Regions from separate parts of the Pseudomonas caspiana genome, predicted to be linked through region 3. Evidence: predicted binding sites of a transcription regulator. Region 3 holds the regulator's gene; each other region holds the start of a gene.

The links. The regulator FliA, encoded in region 3, starts transcription of late flagellar genes. The targets are predictions, from matches to a motif close to CTAAAGTTTNNNNNNNNNNNGCCGNTAA.
Positions count from the first base shown of each region.
Region 1: ABRP31_RS14470 (methyl-accepting chemotaxis protein) is a predicted target of FliA. The motif match lies at 3,515-3,542, and genes of this name have one in related genera.
Region 2: ABRP31_RS12355 (methyl-accepting chemotaxis protein) is a predicted target of FliA. The motif match lies at 2,406-2,433, and genes of this name have one in related genera.

Region 1 covers NZ_CP167995.1:3,151,422-3,157,708, forward strand. Annotated here, with positions in the region: gene ABRP31_RS14455 (TonB-dependent siderophore receptor) at 1-631, opposite strand, end outside; gene ABRP31_RS14460 (hypothetical protein) at 827-1,246, opposite strand; gene ABRP31_RS14465 (hypothetical protein) at 2,074-2,514, opposite strand; gene ABRP31_RS14470 (methyl-accepting chemotaxis protein) at 3,610-5,250, shown strand; gene ABRP31_RS14475 (TrfB-related DNA-binding protein) at 5,588-5,746, shown strand; gene ABRP31_RS14480 (antitoxin VbhA family protein) at 5,854-6,045, shown strand.
Region 2 covers NZ_CP167995.1:2,678,495-2,684,781, forward strand. Annotated here, with positions in the region: gene ABRP31_RS12340 (ABC transporter permease) at 1-82, opposite strand, end outside; gene ABRP31_RS12345 (ABC transporter ATP-binding protein) at 79-1,107, opposite strand; gene ABRP31_RS12350 (IclR family transcriptional regulator) at 1,358-2,194, shown strand; gene ABRP31_RS12355 (methyl-accepting chemotaxis protein) at 2,539-4,158, shown strand; gene ABRP31_RS12360 (PAS domain-containing protein) at 4,252-6,287, shown strand, end outside.
Region 3 covers NZ_CP167995.1:1,766,093-1,772,379, forward strand. Annotated here, with positions in the region: gene flhF (flagellar biosynthesis protein FlhF) at 1-702, shown strand, start outside; gene fleN (flagellar synthesis regulator FleN) at 818-1,651, shown strand; gene fliA (RNA polymerase sigma factor FliA) at 1,648-2,388, shown strand; gene ABRP31_RS07990 (chemotaxis response regulator CheY) at 2,681-3,055, shown strand; gene ABRP31_RS07995 (protein phosphatase CheZ) at 3,075-3,863, shown strand; gene ABRP31_RS08000 (chemotaxis protein CheA) at 3,902-6,187, shown strand.

The DNA of each region.
Region 1 (6,287 bases), 1.4 Mb from region 3:
CGCTGTTCTCCAGTGCACCGGTCACCCGGAATGCCTTGTCGTTTTGCTGCTGATCGGCCCAGCCAGCATCAAATTGAGTGCGCTTTTTGCCCTCACTGTCGAAGCTGGTACCCACTTCCTGCTTTGGGGCGAAATCAGGTTTTTTACTGATGCTATTGATCAGGCCACCGGATGAGCCGCGTCCATAAAGCACTGCGGCCGGGCCCTTGATGACTTCCACCCGCTCGATGTTGGACAGGTCCCGGAAGTACAGCGCATCGTCACGAATGCCATCGATGTACATGTCACCAACGGCACTGAAACCCCTGATGGTGACCTGATCGCGCTGGCCGTCGCCACTGGACAGGCCGATGCCGGGGACATTTTTCAGTACGTCTTCCATCGACTGCGCCCCCTGATCCTTGATCACGCTCTGGGGAATAACGTTGACAGTTTGCGGGATGTCCCGCAGCGGAGCATCGATTTTCAGTGCGCTCCTGGTTTCGGTTGGCCTGTAGCTCTGCTCGCTGTATTCACTGTTCACAGCGGTTGCGGGCAGGTTTAGCGCGGACGCCGTCTCTGCCTGCAGATCAGGGACAACCAGAATGCCCAGCAACGACAGGGACGCTGAATAAATGCGCGATCGAGTCACCGTATATACCTTTTGTATTAGTTTTTTGAGCGAATGATAACTATTAGTGTTTGTAAGTAAATACCTGTCATTCCGATACAGCCCGGCTGCGCGAGATGATGGGCTTGTCAATCGGGTACGGCTGGCGAATTGAGTGGTTGCTTGCATCGCATACCAGGCATGCGCCGTTCAATTCAGGGGAGGGGGCTCAGGTTGCTACGGCGGGCTTGAAACGCACGAGGCCAGCGTGGTTCTGAAGTCCTTTATCGCCTGCGCCACGCCCAAGTCGATAAAATAGGCGCCACCGCCTTTGATCACGATTTGCGCCTCACTGGTCCCTTGCGCACGCTCAATGCGGGCGCGGAAGCCGGCGATATTCTTCTCATCAAAGTTTCCGGATTCAAGCACGCCGTTCGCACTGTCCTTTAACGTGACTTCCTGCCATGAACTATTGGTCTCCGATAGTTTGCTGATGCTGGACTCCGCACAATCAAAAAAACGCTGGTTTGACATATCGGAAGGAACGGCCAGGTGATCAGAAGCTGTCGGGGTATTTCCGGTAATCAAGAACACGTTGCATCCTCCTAATGAAAGAAGCAAACCCATAACAGTGAAGGCTGTGAGCCAAGGCTTCATGTAATCGCCCTCATAAATACTGCTTACCTGATAACGAAGTTAGAATGTATAACTGATACGAATTTTCCACCAAAGGGTTCTCAATGACACGATCGAAATTGGATGTCATTTGAAATAAAGACAATCTTGAAGTTTTTAGAATCCTCCTATTTGCGATTTGATGAGGCGAAGGTTCCATTCTGGAGACACCACTGAACCGAACTGCGGGATTCCGACTCCCCCCACTTGGTCATGCCGGTTGGGCAGGTGTGAGCATATGATGCAGTGAATAATACGATGAAAACAAAGGGCTGAACATAACGGTGATCCTGCTTGGCGATATGTAAACCTCAGGTCTGGCAGAAAAACTGTAATCCAGAAGGTGATGCTTTTCGATAGTACAGGTGTACTATTGAATTGCTGGAGATTTCGAGCGAACATTTGATGAGTCACTTGTAAATACTTGGCGCTGATTATCATCCGGTAATTGTGGGCATTTGAGTCCTGACGCTGGCCCTTTGGCCTAAGCGCGTGCGGTATCGTGAGGCACTAACTGTGTTGATCAATTGAGGTTGCCCTAGCCGCGGCAGGTCACTCGTCTGAGATCACTGAAAGAACTCTCGAAGAAAATCCCAGATAGCCGCCGCGACGTTGCAATTCGTTAGTAGCGCAGGTACATCGCGGATTTCTGAGATGCTCGTCAGGCATGTGAGCCAACGCTGATCCTGCGGCAACCATTATCAGGCCTTCTGGACTCTGCCGGGTCACGCGCCAGCGCGCTGTAAGGGACTGGGGGCTTCAACGCTGTTGAAGCGATATCATCAGCGGTGTTCTTCAGCGCTCTGACATTAAAATCGTTCTGCACGTAAGAGCAACGCAACTCTTTCGCAGACAAAATCCAAGCTGCTTAGTAGCTTGGACTTTAAGGCCGTACTGGATTCCAATGTACTAAATTCATGCTGAATTAGATTTAAGTTTTCAACTTTGGAGCGAAGAAGATCCAACTGCAAACCATAACAGGCTAAACGAGCCTTCATGCTTTTTTCAAGGACGAGCATAGAGGCGATAATCTTTTCTAAATCGACGCGTAGCGTATCCGGCAGTTGATAGCTAGAGCATATCATCTCGGGTTGCTCTAAGATTAGATTCTGAATAACACCAAGATCTTCATAGACCGTAAAAACGCTGTCGTAAATCTTATTGACTTCTGCGCACAGTTTGAAGATTTCAGCTGACAATTTTTCAGCTTCATTACCTAGGCTTAGCAGCTCCATATAACTGTTTGACATTCAGACTTTTCTCTGCTGGCTAAATATTCATCAAGAAAATCTATTTAAAATATCTTGTCCTGACTCATCGCAATGAGTGCGATTGACCTTTGCGGCTCGCCCAGTTAAGAGGTTGCAGCCTCTATGTAGTTAGAAGCGCAAAGCTTTTTTATCCAAAAAAATATAGGATAACTTTCTTGTGTTGCGCGGCGTCAATACACGCTTTAATATAAAATCATTATTTTTTAAATGTGTCTTCGACATAATAAATAACCTCGATAGTCCGCAGGCAGTTTAGCGGGAGCTATTCTTTATGGGGCTGCATACTCAATACAGTATTTGAATCAATAACGACGGCAACACATAAAATGGTATTTGTTGCATGATAATTAAACAATAGTACAAATGTGCTAGGGGTTGCCTGACATCAAGCCCTAAGCATCTCTCGATGCAGCTCACTGTCGCCATGGCTTTTTATGCTGCTAGCGAGTTGTCACAACGTGTCAAGCTCCAACGTTTTTCCTTGAGCAAAGTGAACCGCCGTTCAATCTGCGTTGTTTGCATGAGGTCCGTTAAGCAACCGAGGCGGGCCGGGTAAAGGCTGACGATGCAGCTTGCGCATAGGAATTAACCGCTGTGTACCGTGGTGGTTGCCTTTAGACGCAAAACCCGGCTGTCACATCCCTTGCTGGCAAGCACATAGCGGCAGCGCATACGCGGTCAATTTTTACTCGCCAGAGCACAAATCCAGAAGATGCCATTGAGCATTTGACGATCATCGCGCCTAGGCCGCTCCCTCTGCTGAGAAGTGTTAAAAATAGCTTCGATTACTGCGCAGCGCTCAGATGAAATGTAAGAGCGGCTTTTTCTGGCAATTGGACTGCACCATTCTCGCCAAGCATCTGTTCAGAGAAAGGTTTTAACGAAAGTTGAATTTATTTTAGAAAAAACAGTGCATTACATCCGCACGTATGTATTCACTTTTTCTCACCGCAAGCCCACCAGAAGCATTGGTACATCAATAAAGTTTGGCCCCGTCCAGTCGATAATAATGCTAGAGAGGTTCCTAATGCTCGAAACCCTCGACTCTAACAACAACCACCCTGAGTAAACCCCATGTCCCAGCTCCTCAATCTGAAGCTCAAATCCAAGCTGCTGTTCGCTTTTGGCCTATGTGCGGTCATCACTGTCGGTGTTGCAGCGCTGGGGTACAGCGGGATCTCAACCATATACGGTCTGTTGCAGAGCACGGTCAGCAATAATCTGGTCTCGATCCAGAAAACCGATTCGGTTAAAGCCAACGTGATTGCCACCCACCGGGACATGTTCAGAGCCATCAACCTGGGGTTACGCAAAGCTGCGCCGGAAGAAATCAACGCGGTCGTTTTGTCTTTCAAGGATAACCAGGCAGAAGCTGAGCAACAATTCAAAATCTATCGCGCCACTCCTCTGGAAGCTGACGAGCGCGCGGCAGGTAATGACTTCGAGCGGGACTGGCCTGCGTACGTCGCAGCCGCAGAAAACATCTTTTCGCTGCTGAAAAGTGGTGACGTCGATCAGGCCGCCAAGTTTGCTGATTCAACTGCGAACCCCGCGTATCGCAAGACCATTGGTGAAGTGAATATCATGATCGAGTCAAATGCCCGACAAGCGCTTGACGTTGCCAAAGCAGGAAACGATACCAACCAGCAAGTCACCTGGGCTCTGATTATCGGCGGACTTGTGGCAGCCGCTGCCGCCATCATTCTGGGACTGGTGGTCACGCGCATGATTACCCGACCGCTCTATCAATCAGTGGAAAGTGCCACTCGCATCGCTCAGGGCGACCTGACCAAAGAGATCACGTCGAACAGCGAGGATGAAACCGGGCAACTACTCAAAGCGCTGTCCAGCATGCAAAAAGACCTCAAAGGCACCGTGCAGCAGATCGCGGACGCATCTGATCAGTTGGCCTCAGCTGCTGAACAGTTGACCGCAGTCACCGAAGACAGCACACGTGGGCTGGTTCGTCAGAATGATGAGATCCAGCAAGCCGCGACCGCGGTAAACGAGATGACTGCCGCAGTGGAAGAGGTTGCCCGAAATGCGGTCAGTACGTCCCAAGTGTCGAGCCAGACTGCAGAAGATGCGATCAAAGGCCAGTATCAAGTGCAGCAGACGGTAATGGCGATGAACACCATGGCCGGGGACATCAATGATTCCACGCAGCGTGTCGAAACCCTGGCTGGTCAGATTCGTGACATCACCAAGGTGCTGGACGTGATTCGCGGCATCGCTGAACAAACCAATCTGTTAGCTCTCAATGCCGCCATCGAAGCCGCTCGGGCAGGCGAACAGGGCCGGGGCTTCGCGGTAGTCGCCGACGAAGTCCGGGCGCTGGCCCATCGCACTCAAGCCTCCACGGGCGAAATCGAAGCGATGATCAAGATAGTACGCGCAGGCGCTGACGAAGCCGTACAGTCGATGGGCAAAAGCCAGTCGATGGCTCAAAGTACACAGTCGCTGGCAGCCGAGGCGGGCCTAGCATTGGAGCGAATCAGCGCTGGGGTTAGCGAAATCAACGAGCGCAACCTGGTGATCGCCAGCGCAGCCGAAGAACAGGCTCAAGTAGCGCGTGAAGTCGATCGCAACCTGGTTAATATCCAAGACCTGTCGACCCAGACATCCGCCGGTGCAAACCAGACCAACGCTTCAAGTCAGGAATTGTCGCGTCTGGCGATTTCTTTCAATACGCTGGTGGGCAAGTTCAAGCTTTGATGGACTGCCCTTGATTTTCCATTGATGACGCAGTGGCTTAGCCAATGAGCCGCCTGCGATATCCGTACTGCCCTGCCTCTGGCCCCCATGTAGCAGAACGTCTATTTCCCACGTCAATAGGATGGGCAATCGCGGATACGCATGTGATCGTGTCGATTACATCAGGCTGCGGCATCGCTATGATCGCCAAAGATGCCCTTAAATGTTGACAGTTTTTACAATCATGCGGGTTTAGGAGTGTTACAAGATCAAAGATAGGGGATCACGTCCCACCTCAATGACTTGGTAATATTGTAGTAATGCAAAGCTTGCCAATGGCAGCTGCGGAGTTGAAAGCATCCAGCCACGGCTAGGACGGCTCACTTTCGACAAAATTCGGAGCAAACGGCGCCTGCTTTTCGGCGGAAAGTCTCAGCCTGAAATCGCTCAGAACAGTGGCCTCAGTCGGCAGCGCGCCAGCCAGATGTCCCAACGGGTCATGGCCGCTGTAAACTAGCTCCTGCACGGTTAAGAACGCGTCGGCATGTGGATGCCAACGGAGTTGGCCAAACAATTGCCCGTCCTTGCAGCGGAAGCCCGCACGATTAGAATTGAGAAAAAATCATGCTTGACACAAATGAAATCGAAGAGCGCCGCCGGGCTGTGGCCAACGCGATCGCATCCCAGCGGCTCGAAGGTCTTGAGGTCGATGCACAGACCCAGGCAGAGCTTAACCTGGTGGCACTCGGCGAGCTTGAGCCGGCAGACGTGATTGCTAGCATCCGCCAACGCCTTATCGCGAATGAGCCCCTTTAGCAATGGTGCTTTTCATACTTGGTTGCTACAAGCGACTCCTACTACACTTTTATCACGCTAAGACTCCGCTGGACGGCTAGGCATACTAGGGCGACTTGAATAAGGGTAAGCGTCCGGTAGACACGTCTTGACGGAATCATGTTAGGCCGATGGTGCGAGCAAGACGACCTTGTTGACGGTTGCGGTGGAGCATTTACGAGCGTTTGGTTTCCGGGAGGGGACCTTTGCAGAGTAAGGACTGG
Region 2 (6,287 bases), 910 kb from region 3:
GCAGGCAAGTGAACATCACCAGTGCCGGTGCCGACAGTAAATAGCCGCGCCCGCCGCGGCGCATATCGGCCAGCAGGCTCATGGGTGCACCTCGTCGGCATCCAGTACGCGCAGCAAACCGGCGGGCCAGTCCATGCCCACCGCCGTGCCTTCTTCCATGGGCGCGTCGCCGTCGTTGCGGCGTACCACGGTCAACTCGCCGATCGCGGTTTCGATGCGGTACAGCCATTGGCTGCCAAGGAAATAACGGGTGATGACCTTGCCCTGCAAACGCCCGGTGCCAGCGGCCACCAGATCGATCTTTTCCGGACGAAGGCTGAGGGTCAGCGCACCGTCGCCCGGTGTCTGCCGCACTTGAGCGCAGCCCTCGCTGTCCAGATCACCGGGCAGCATGTTGGCCTTGCCGACGAAGCCCGAAATGAACCGCGTACGGGGGTGTTCATAAAGTTTGTATGGCTCGTCAATCTGGGTGATACGCCCGGCCTGCATGACCACCACGCGGTCACTGATGGACAGTGCTTCTGCCTGGTCGTGAGTCACCATCAACGTGGTGATGCCGACTTCGCGCTGAATGCGGCGAATCTCGAACTGCATCTCTTCGCGCAGGTTGGCGTCGAGGTTGGACAGTGGCTCATCGAGCAGTAACACCGGCGGCTCAATCACCAGCGCTCGTGCCAGTGCAACCCGTTGCCGTTGACCGCCTGACAGTTCACGCGGATAACGCTGGGCGTGCTGGCTCAGGCGTACCAGTTCCAGCACCGTAGCCACCCGGCGCTGAATATCCGCCGCTGGTACTTTACGCATGCGCAGACCAAAGGCGACGTTGTCGGCAACGCTCATGTGGGGGAAGAGGGCGTAACTCTGAAACACCACCCCCAGACCGCGACTGCTGGGTTTGGCGTGAGTGATGTCACGGCCATCAAGGACGATACGACCGTCGCTGACATCAACGAAGCCGGCGATCATTTGCAGGGTAGTGGTCTTGCCGCAGCCCGACGGGCCGAGCAGAGAAACGAATTCGCCTTTCTCCACTGCCAGATTCGTGGCGACCACGGCGTCGATGCTGCCGTAGCGTTTGGAGAGACCTTCAAGCTGCAAAAAAGCCATAGCTGCGTTCCACCTTTTCATCACGCACAGCGTTGCAGTGCGTTTTTGTTATGGGCAGATGCGAAATGAAAGCTTTGCAGTTGCTGTGGACGTTGGTGCTCGCTCTGAGTCGGCTACCAGGTTTTGTTCAAATCGCCCTGTGGACTGAGATTAAGACGAAGACTAGGATGGGCGAAAGGGTGAATTTCACTGGACGATATATTTCTTTCAGTTCTTTCGTTCAATGAATTAGTTATCGAAAAGTGATCATATGAATTCCACTGAGCGGAATGAAAATTCAAAGGATACCGGTGTTGGCGCGGTCTCGCGGCTGTTCGCGGTGCTCCGCTGCCTAGGGGATTGCTCCGAAGAGGGCGAACGCGTCACCCAACTCGCCCAGCAAGTCGGCCTCTCGCAGCCCACCACGCACCGCCTGCTGCGCAGCCTGATGGATGAAGGCATGGTCGAACAGGACCAGCGCAGTAAACGTTATCGGCTGAGCATCGAGTTCTTCGCGCTCGCGGCCAAAGCGGGCAAGACCAGCAACCTGCGGGACGTAGTCCGCCCGAGCATGCTGCGTCTCTCGGCATCTCTGGGCGACTCACTGTTCCTGCTGGCGCGCAGCGGCTTCGATGCTGTTTGCCTGGATCGCAGCGAAGGCCCTTACCCGATCCGCACCTTCACCGGTGACATCGGCGGGCGTGTTGCGTTGGGCGTGGGGCAGGGCAGCCTGGCCATTCTCGCTTACCTGCCCGAAGAAGAGCGCGACACGGTCATCCGCTACAACCTGCCACGCCTCAAAGACTTCCATCTCTATGACGAAGTGTTCCTGCGCTCAGAAGTGGAAAACGTCCGCCGCCTCGGCTACGCCGCACGCAACACCGGCGCGCTGCCGGGCATGGCCGGTCTCGCAGTCCCGATATTCGACCGCGAAGGCCGCTCGGTTGCCGCCCTCAGCGTCGCCACCATCAGCGATCGCCTCGGACCGGACCGGTTATTGACCGTGGTGGAACTGCTCAAGAGAGAGGCCGCAGTCATCAGCGCAAGGATCAACCCGTTCGACCCGACGCTGCGACGGCCGAGTCAGGTGTTTGGGCAGGTGGACTGATCGAAATTCATTTTCTGTAGGCGCTGCCGAAGGCTGCAATTGCGTTAAACCTGACGCACCGCCATTGCAGCCTTCGGCAGTTCCTACAGCTGGGTCTTCCAATTCAACGGTTTGTGTTTGGTTGAGAAGAACTCTCAGTTGCGGGTCTCCAAAAAAGCTTCGACGCTCGTTTACCTAATCCTCTTGATACCACTCAACACGATCAGCGGCCCTCAAGAACCCGCCCCTTAAGCCGATGCGCAAACAGGCACGTTACGAGTCTCTCGTCCGTAACGCTTGCACAAGGAAGTCGAAATTTTCTGGTCTGCGCGCCGCCGCAGATCCCCCCCCGAGGTGTTCGTTCAATGGCTAAATCCCTTCGACTCCAGATTCTGGGCATGCTGGGTGGCAGTCTGGTGTTGGTGCTGCTGATTGCGCTGGCTTGTTTCCAGTTCCTTTCCAATAACGTCCAGTCTTACCGCGGCTTGCTCGAAGGTCCGGTGCATGCGTCGCAATTGGTCGACGAGGCCAACCTTGAGTTCAAGATTCAGGTGCAGGAGTGGAAGAACGTTTTGCTGCGCGGCAAGTTGCCAGCCGATCGTGACAAGTTCTGGGCGCAGTTCGAGGAGCAGGAACGTCAGGTTCAGGAATCCCTCGGGAAGCTCGCACTGGTAGAGGGTGTTCCGGCTTCGACGCTGACCCAGGTGCAGAAGCTAAGGGATGAACACAAAACTCTGGGTGTGGCTTATCGCAAAGGGCGTGATGCATTTGTTGCGGCGGGTGGCGATCCGGTAGCCGGTGATGTCGCGGTGAAGGGCGTCGACCGTGCGGCCAGCGAGCAGATGAGTCAGTTGGTAGACAGCCTGCGCAAGAACAGCGGCGAGCAGTCAGTGCTGATCAGCAACGCAGCCGACCGGACGATTCTGTTGGGGGCGCTGATCATGTTGGCTTCCGCGCTATTGGTCGGTGTGCTGACATGGTGGGTGGTCAACCGCAACCTGATCGCGCCAATCCGCATGTTGATCGACTACGTTGCGCAGTTGAGTCAAGGCAAGTTCGGCGAGCGTGTCAATATCAAGCGTCAGGATGAACTTGGTCATCTGGCGGTCGCGGCCAATATCCTGCGGGATTTTCTGGCGGATACTTTTAACCGGCTTAAACGCAGCACGTCGGATCTGGACACTGCGGGCAACGAGTTGAAGTCCATTGCGACGCTGATGGCCCAAGGCACCCACGAGCAGTTCGAGCGCACCGACCAGGTCGCGACGGCCATGACCGAAATGTCGGCAACGGCACAGGAAGTCGCCCGGCATGCGGCTCAGGCAGCCAAAGCTGCTGATGATGCGGATCACCATGCGCGGGAAGGCGACAAGGTCATGCAATCGACCATGAGCACGATCAATCTGATGTGCAGTGAAATCGGCAATACCGCCAATGTGATTCAGCGGCTGGAAACCGACAGCGTGCGTATCGGCAAGGTGCTCGAAGTGATTCGCGGTATCGCGGATCAGACCAATCTGCTGGCGTTGAACGCGGCTATCGAGGCTGCGCGAGCCGGTGAAGCCGGACGCGGCTTTGCAGTGGTGGCTGACGAAGTGCGCACATTGGCGCAACGCACGGCGGTGTCGACTGCCGAGATCAACCAGATCATCAACTCGGTGCAGACCGGTGCCAGCGATGCGGTAATCGCTATTCAAGGCGGTCAGAGTCGTAGCGAAGAGAGTGTCGAGCAGGTCAGTAATGCCAGCGCCACGCTCAACCGTATCACCACTGCCGTGGAGGCCATTCGCGACATGAACCGGCAAATCGCTACGGCGGCTGAAGAACAGACTTCAGTGGCTGAGGATATATCGCGCAATCTCACCGAAATCACAGCGATCGCCAGCACCAATCAGGACAACGTCAAACGCACCCAGGCGGCCAGCCATGATCTGCACGGTTTGTCTGTCGGATTGAACGATGTTATTTCCCGATTGAGCGCCTAGTCATTGCAACGGCTTGTAATAGCTCGCCCGCATCGGCACCATTCAGCGCAATCGGCCACCAGGGCCTCGGTATCACGATAAGCATGGTTGGGCATGAGCAGCGATTTTAAGGATGAAGGACCGGATAACAGCGGACCGCTTGAGTTTCCGGCAAAAGATGCAGCCGAGCGGTTGCAGCTTGCACTGGATGCCGATGCGATCATCGGCACTTGGGTGTGGCATGTGCAGGACAACCATGTCATTGGCGATGATCGATATGCCGCTACGTTTGGTTTGACTCCACGGGAGGCCGTTGAAGGCTTGCCGCTGGAGAAGGTCACGGCCTCCATCCACCCTGACGACAGGGCTCGCGTGGAAAGCGAAATCGGTCTGACCTTGCTGCGTGGCGGCGTTTTCAAATGCGAATACCGTGTGCTGCATCGCGACGGCACTTATCGCTGGCTGGAGGCCAAGGGCCGGGTCGAGTTAGGTCCAGAGGGCAAGCCGACGCGCTTTCTCGGCGTGCTTCTGGATATCGAACTGCGTCGCGAAGCTGAGGCTGAGCGCGACCGGATTACCGCGCTGTTACGCACGTTTACGGCCGCGGTTCCTGGCGTTGTGTATGCCAAGGACCGCCAGGGACGGATGCTGGTTGCAAACCGTGGCACCACAGAGCTGATCGGCAAACCTCCCGAGTTTTATATCGGTAAAACCGACCTCGAGTATCTTGAGGACAAGGATCAGGCTCGGGTCATCATGGCCACCGATCAGCGGATCATGAATGGTGGCGTGTCTGAGCAAGTCGAAGAACAGGTCAGACTCGCTGACGGCTCAGCAGCGACCTGGTTGTCAGTCAAGGCGCCACTGTTTAGTGACACGGGTGAGGTCATCGGGCTGATCGGCTCGTCCATTGATGTAACGGCCAGGAAAAAGGCCGAAGCAGCGGTACAGGACCTTAACCTGACCCTGGAGCAACGTATCCGCGAAGCGATCATCGAGCGCGAGGTGGCTGAAGAAGCGCTACGTCAGTCGCAGAAGATGGAAGCGGTCGGGCAGCTCACGGGGGGGATCGCCCACGACTTCAACAACCTGTTGGCGGGTATTTCCGGCAGCCTGGAGTTGATGCAGATGCGCCTGGGTCAAGGGCGCGTTGCCGATGTGGATCGCTATCTGGTTGTGGCTCAGGGGGCGGTACAGCGGGCGGCGGCGCTGACTCACCGGCTGCTGGCGTTCTCGCGCCGTCAGACCCTCGCGCCCATCCCAACCAACGTCAATACGTTGATCATGGGCATGGAAGAGCTGATCCGTCGTACTGTCGGGCCTTCCGTCGACATACAGGTGCGTGCTGACGCAGATCTCTGGACTGCGTTGATTGACCCGGCCCAGCTGGAAAATTCGCTGCTCAACCTCTGTATCAATGCTCGGGATGCCATGCCTCATGGCGGTCGGATTTTGATTGAGACACGTAATGAATGCCTGGATGAAAGCCATGACCTTGATCCCGAAGTGCAGGCGGGCGAGTACCTGAGCATTCGTGTCACTGATAGCGGCTGTGGCATGACCGCCGAAGTGGCGGCCAAAGCCTTCGAACCATTTTTCACGACCAAGCCGGTGGGCGAGGGTACCGGGCTTGGGCTGTCGATGATCTATGGCTTCGCCCGGCAGTCTGGCGGCCAGATAAGGATTCGTTCAGAGGTTGATCAGGGCACGACGGTTTGCCTGCAATTGCCACGTCATGCGCGGGAAATAGATCCTCCAGAGTTTCCACTGCCGGTCAGCAGTGCAGTTTTGACGGGGCAGGGTGAGACTGTTCTGGTGGTCGATGACGAGTCATCGGTCCGCATGCTGGTGACTGAGGTGCTGAGCAGTCTTGGCTATGTGGCCATCGAAGCCGCTGACAGTCAGGCCGGGTTGCGCATTCTGCAATCGGACGTGCGAATTGACCTGTTGGTAACGGATGTCGGATTACCTGGTGGCATCAATGGCCGGCAAATGGCCGATGCGGGGCGGCAATGCCGACCGGGCCTGCCGGTGTTGTTCATCACGGGATACGCGGAAACCACAGTGCTCGACAAATGCCACCTTGAGCCGCTGACCGAAGTGCTCACCAAACCCTTCGCGCTCGAGGCACTGGCGTCCAGGATCAAGGA
Region 3 (6,287 bases):
ATGATCGAAGTGCCTGATGTCGAGCCGCTTGAAGAGGGTGGTGTCATTGCAATGGTCGGCCCTGCCGGCATGGGCAAGACCACCACACTCGCCAAATTGGCGGCGCGTTACGTACTCAAGTATGGCGCGCAGAACATTGCTCTGGTGAGCATGGACAGCTTCCGTATCGGTGCTCAGGAGCAGCTCAAGACATTGGGTCGTATTCTCAATGTGCCGGTGACTCACGTTGATCCTGGTCAATCACTGGCGCAGGCGCTGGACCCTCTGTTGCGCAAGCGTGTTGTGTTGATCGACACTGCGGGCCTGCAAGCCAGCGACCCGGCCTTGCGCATGCAGCTGGAAAGCCTGGCCGGGCGCGGTATCAAGTCGCGTAATTATCTGGTGCTGGCAACCACCAGCCAGAAACAGGTGCTCACTGCCGCGTATCACAGCTACAAACGCTGTGGTCTGGCCGGTTGCATCCTGACCAAGCTGGACGAAACCGCCAGCCTGGGCGAAGTACTCAGTCTTGCCATCAGTCATGAGTTGCCTGTGGCCTATCTGACCGATGGACCACGAATTCCTGATGATCTTCACCTGCCACGTCGGCACCAATTGGTGACGCGCGCGGTCAATGTGCAGATGCAAGAAGAGCCAAGCGAAGAGGCCATGGCGGATATGTTCGCCGACCTTTACCACAACCCCAACAAACGGGTCGGTTAAGTGATGCGAACAATTGAAACTTACCTGCATCGATGGTCTGCCTGGCACGGCTCTTCATTGAGCGTGTCGCCCGCAATCTGGCTTCGGTCTACGCAACACAAGGTAAAAAACTAACATGGGCAGCATGCATCCCGTACAGGTGATCGCGGTGACCGGCGGCAAGGGTGGCGTCGGTAAGACTAACGTGTCAGTGAACCTTTCGCTGGCCTTGGCCGAGCTTGGCCGGCGCGTCATGCTGCTGGACGCCGACCTTGGCCTGGCCAATGTCGATGTCCTTCTGGGGCTTACGCCCAAGCGCACCCTTGCTGATGTGATCGAAGGGCGCTGTGAGCTTCGCGACGTCTTGTTGCAAGGCCCGGGCGGGATTCGCATCGTGCCTGCTGCTTCCGGCACGCAGAGCATGGTTCATCTGAGTCCGGCGCAGCACGCTGGCCTGATCCAGGCTTTCAGCGACATTGGCGATAATCTTGACGTATTGGTGATCGACACGGCCGCCGGTATCGGTGAGTCAGTGGTCAGCTTTGTCCGGGCGGCTCAGGAAGTGTTGCTGGTGGTGTGTGATGAGCCTACTTCCATCACCGACGCCTATGCCTTGATCAAGCTGCTCAACCGCGACTACGGGATGAACCGCTTCCGCGTTCTGGCCAACATGGCCCAGAGCCCGCAGGAAGGGCGCAACCTGTTCGCCAAGCTGACCAAAGTGACTGATCGTTTTCTGGACGTGGCCTTGCAATATGTAGGCGCCGTACCTTACGACGAGTGCGTGCGTAAGGCTGTCCAGAAGCAACGTGCGGTATACGAAGCTTTTCCACGCTCCAAATGCTCCCTGGCGTTCAAGGCTATTGCGCAGAAGGTCGATACCTGGCCACTGCCTGCCAACCCGCGTGGGCATCTCGAGTTCTTCGTTGAGCGACTGGTTTACCAGACAAGCGCAGGGCCTGTTCAATGACCGCGAGCGGCTATCAGATGTACAGCAAAGCGTCCCGGAACTCGCAATATGAGCTGATCGAGCGGTATGCTCCGCTCGTCAAGCGCATTGCGTACCACTTGCTGGCTCGTTTGCCAGCCAGTGTTCAGGTTGAAGACTTGATTCAGGCAGGCATGATCGGCTTGTTGGAAGTGTCCACCAAGTACGATTGCACCAAGGGTGCCAGTTTCGAGACCTATGCCGGGATTCGTATTCGCGGTGCGATGCTCGATGAAGTGCGTAAGGGAGACTGGGCGCCTCGCTCGGTCCACCGCAATACGCGCATGGTCAGTGACGCAATTCGCTCAATTGAAGCAAAAACAGGTCGCGACGCTAAAGATCATGAGGTTGCGGCCGAACTCCAATTGAGTCTCGATGATTATTACGGGATTTTGAACGATACCTTGGGCAGTCGCCTCTTCAGTTTCGACGACCTTTTGCAGGACGGCGAACATGAAGGACTGCATGAGGATGGCGCAAGCGGTTCGCTTGAGCCGTCGCGTGACCTGGAAGATGAACGCTTCCAGGCTGCGTTGGCAGATGCAATCGCCAACTTGCCGGAACGTGAACGTCTGGTTTTGGCGCTGTACTATGACGAGGAGCTGAACCTCAAGGAAATCGGTGAGGTCCTGGGGGTCAGTGAATCTCGAGTCAGCCAGTTACACAGCCAGTGCGCAGCTCGTTTACGAGGGCGTTTGGGAGAGTGGCGAGCGCGTTGACAGGTGGTACGTAATCCTTGGTGATTGCGTGTCGCGTGTGAGCAGGCTGTGCAAAGCGTTACGTGGGACAGTGGACAAGGCTGGAGCCATACAGGCATTCGCTCCACGGACTGTTAAAAGCAATAGCTTTCATGCAGCCCGTGGATTTGCTGTGCGGTTTCCATAGTTGTTGATTTACCAAGCCCGTCGTCGTTTTCGTGCAGCCAATGTGAGCTGTGCCAGTATTGATTGAACAGCGCGTTCAGGTGCTGAACGCGTCAAAGACTGCTTGGAGGTCGAATTGGACAAGAACATGAAAATCCTCATCGTTGATGACTTCTCAACGATGCGGCGGATCATTAAAAACCTGCTGCGTGATCTGGGCTTCACCAACACGTCCGAAGCCGATGACGGGCTTACCGCGTTGCCGATGCTGGAAAGCGGTTCCTTTGACTTTCTGGTAACGGACTGGAACATGCCTGGGATGACCGGTATCGACCTGCTGCGTAAAGTGCGTGCCGATGAGCGCCTCAAACACCTGCCGGTGTTGATGGTGACCGCAGAAGCCAAGCGCGACCAGATCATTGAAGCGGCTCAGGCCGGCGTCAATGGTTATGTCGTCAAGCCATTCACGGCTCAGGCGCTGAAAGAAAAGATCGACAAGATCTTTGAGCGCGTCAATAGCTGATGTATGCCGCGAGGGCTCTATGGAGAACAACGAAACGTCAATGGGCGAGTTTGAAGCGACCCTGAAAAAACACGCAAGCGAGCTCGTGACGAGCCTTGAAAAAGGCCGTTTCGGCGACGCTGTGCAACTGATCCATGAGCTTAACCAGGCTCGAGATCGTGGCCTGTATCAAGAAATCGGCAAGCTGACGCGCGAGCTGCACAGTGCGATCGTCAATTTCCAGATTGACCCGAACATGCCGCAAGCTGAAGAAGTGTCCCAGATCACGGACGCCACCGAACGCCTGTCGTATGTTGTCAGGCTCACGGAAGGTGCGGCTAACCGCACCATGGACCTGGTCGAGGAAAGTACTCCGCTGATGCACAGTCTGAACGACGAGGCCAAGGCCTTGAGTGCGGACTGGGGGCGTTTCATGCGGCGTGAAGTCAGCGCTGAAGAGTTTCGTGAACTGGCGCGCCGTGTTGATGGTTTCTTGACGCGCAGCGAAAAGGATACCCACCAGGTTTCCTCCAACCTCAACGACATTCTGCTGGCTCAGGACTTCCAGGACCTGACCGGCCAGGTGATCAAACGCGTGACGCAATTGGTCACTGAAGTCGAGAGCAATCTGCTCAAACTGGTGCTCATGGCCAGTCATGTAGACCGCTTTGCGGGCATCGAACACGACGACGAATCCATCCGCGCAGAAAAAGATCCACAAAAACATATCAAACAGGGTGAAGGTCCGCAGATTCATGCCGATAAACGGGAAGACGTTGTGTCCGGACAGGACGATGTAGACGATCTGCTATCGAGCCTGGGCTTCTAAGTCTGGTCTGTTGACGGTTAATTTTAGGGAGCACCCCAATGAGCTTCGGCGCCGATGAAGAGATCCTTCAGGATTTTCTGGTAGAGGCCGGCGAAATTCTGGAGCAGTTGTCTGAACAGTTGGTCGAGCTGGAAAGCCGACCGGATGACGCAGATCTGCTCAATGCAATTTTTCGCGGTTTTCACACTGTAAAAGGGGGCGCCGGCTTCCTCCAGCTCCATGAGCTGGTGGAGTGCTGCCACATCGCCGAGAACGTCTTCGACATCCTGCGCAAGGGTGAGCGTCGCGTAGACTCGGAATTGATGGACGTGGTCCTTGAAGCGCTGGATGCGGTCAATGCGATGTTCAGCCAAGTGCGTGAGCGCAGTGAAGTAACTCCGGCTACACCGGAATTGCTGGCTGCACTGGCGCGTCTGGCAGAGCCAGCATCGGCTGACGAAGCGCCTGCTGAAGTCGTGGAGGAGGCGCCGGTTGAAGTCGTCGCTGAAGCGCCTTCGGACGAGATCACCGATACCGAATTCGAAAACCTGCTTGATTCGCTCAATGCAGCCAAGGAGCCAGCAGCAGTTGCTGCAGCGCCGGCAGCGACAGGCGAAGCCGCAAGTGACGAAATCACCGACTCGGAATTCGAATCGCTGCTTGACCAGTTGCATGGCAAAGGTCAGTTTGCTCCTGACGTAGCACCTGCTGCCGCTCCGGTGGCTGCCGCGCCCGCTGGCAAGGCTGAAAGCGGTGACATCACCGACGATGAATTCGAAGCGTTGCTTGATCAGCTGCACGGCAAAGGTTCATTCGATGCTAACGGCGTTGCTGCCGCAGCCGCTCCAGCTCCGGCTCCGGCTCCTGCTGCCACTGCCTCTGCTGCATCGGCAGGCAAGGGCGATGAAATCACCGACAACGAATTTGAAGCGCTGCTTGATGAGCTGCACGGCAAAGGCAAGTTTGAGCCTGAAGTAGCCGCCAGTTCAGCAGCCGCTGCGGCAGTTGCTGCGCCCGCTAAAGCGGCAGCACCAGCGCCAGCAGCCAAGCCTGCTCCGGCCGCAGTTGCCAAACCAGCTGCTGCGCCAGCGCCCGCCAAAGCCGCTGCTCCTGCTCCTGCTCCTGCAGCGGTTAAAGCGGCTGCGCCACCTGCTGAAAAGCCGGTCGCATCCGAAGCCGAAACCACCGTTCGGGTCGACACTGCGCGCCTGGACGAGATCATGAACATGGTCGGCGAACTGGTGCTGGTGCGTAACCGTCTGGTGCGCCTGGGTCTTAATAGCGGCGACGAAGCCATGTCCAAGGCGGTTTCCAACCTTGATGTGGTAACGGCCGACTTGCAGACCGCGGTGATGAAGACCCGGATGCAGCCGATCAAGAAAGTGTTTGGCCGCTTCCCGCGACTCGTACGCGACCTGGCTCGTCAGCTCAAGAAAGAGATCAACCTGGAGCTGGTCGGTGAAGAGACCGATCTGGACAAGAACCTCGTAGAGGCGCTTGCCGATCCGCTGGTCCACTTGGTGCGCAACGCGGTCGACCACGGTGTCGAGACCCCGGAAGAGCGCGAAGCATCGGGCAAGCCTCGCGGCGGACGCGTTGTGCTGTCGGCCGAGCAGGAAGGCGATCACATCCTGTTGTCGATTTCCGATGACGGCAAGGGTATGGACCCTAACGTTCTGCGCTCCATTGCTGTGAAGCGTGGCGTGATGGACAAGGACGCTGCCGACCGCCTGAGCGATACCGACTGCTACAACCTGATTTTCGCGCCAGGCTTCTCGACTAAAACCGAGATTTCTGACGTATCGGGCCGTGGCGTGGGCATGGACGTGGTGAAAACCAAGATTGCTCAGCTCAACGGTACGATCAATATCTACTCGACCAAGGGGCAGGGGTCGAAGATTGTCATCAAGGTGCCGTTGACTCTGGCGATCATGCCGACCCTGATGGTAATGCTTGGCAACCAGGCTTTCGCCTTCCCGCTGGTCAACGTCAACGAGATCTTCCACCTTGACCTGTCGACCACTAACGTCGTCGATGGTCAGGAAGTCGTGATCGTTCGTGACAAGGCATTGCCGTTGTTCTACCTCAAGCGCTGGCTGGTCAGTTCTGCCGTTCACGAGGAGCAGCATGAAGGGCACGTGGTAATTCTTTCTGTTGGCACCCAGCGTATCGGCTTTGTCGTCGATCAGTTGGTGGGTCAAGAGGAAGTGGTTATCAAGCCGCTGGGCAAAATGCTGCAGGGAACGCCAGGCATGTCAGGCGCCACCATCACTGGTGACGGTCGCATTGCCTTGATCCTCGATGTGCCGAGTATGCTGAAGCGGTACGCTGCACGGCGTATCTGATTCTGGTGTCGCGGGCAGACAACTGCCCGTGACGCCTGGTCGGGCGGTGTCGAAACGCTGCGAATGGATGCGAAGGCAATAATAATGACGAGTCGCAGGC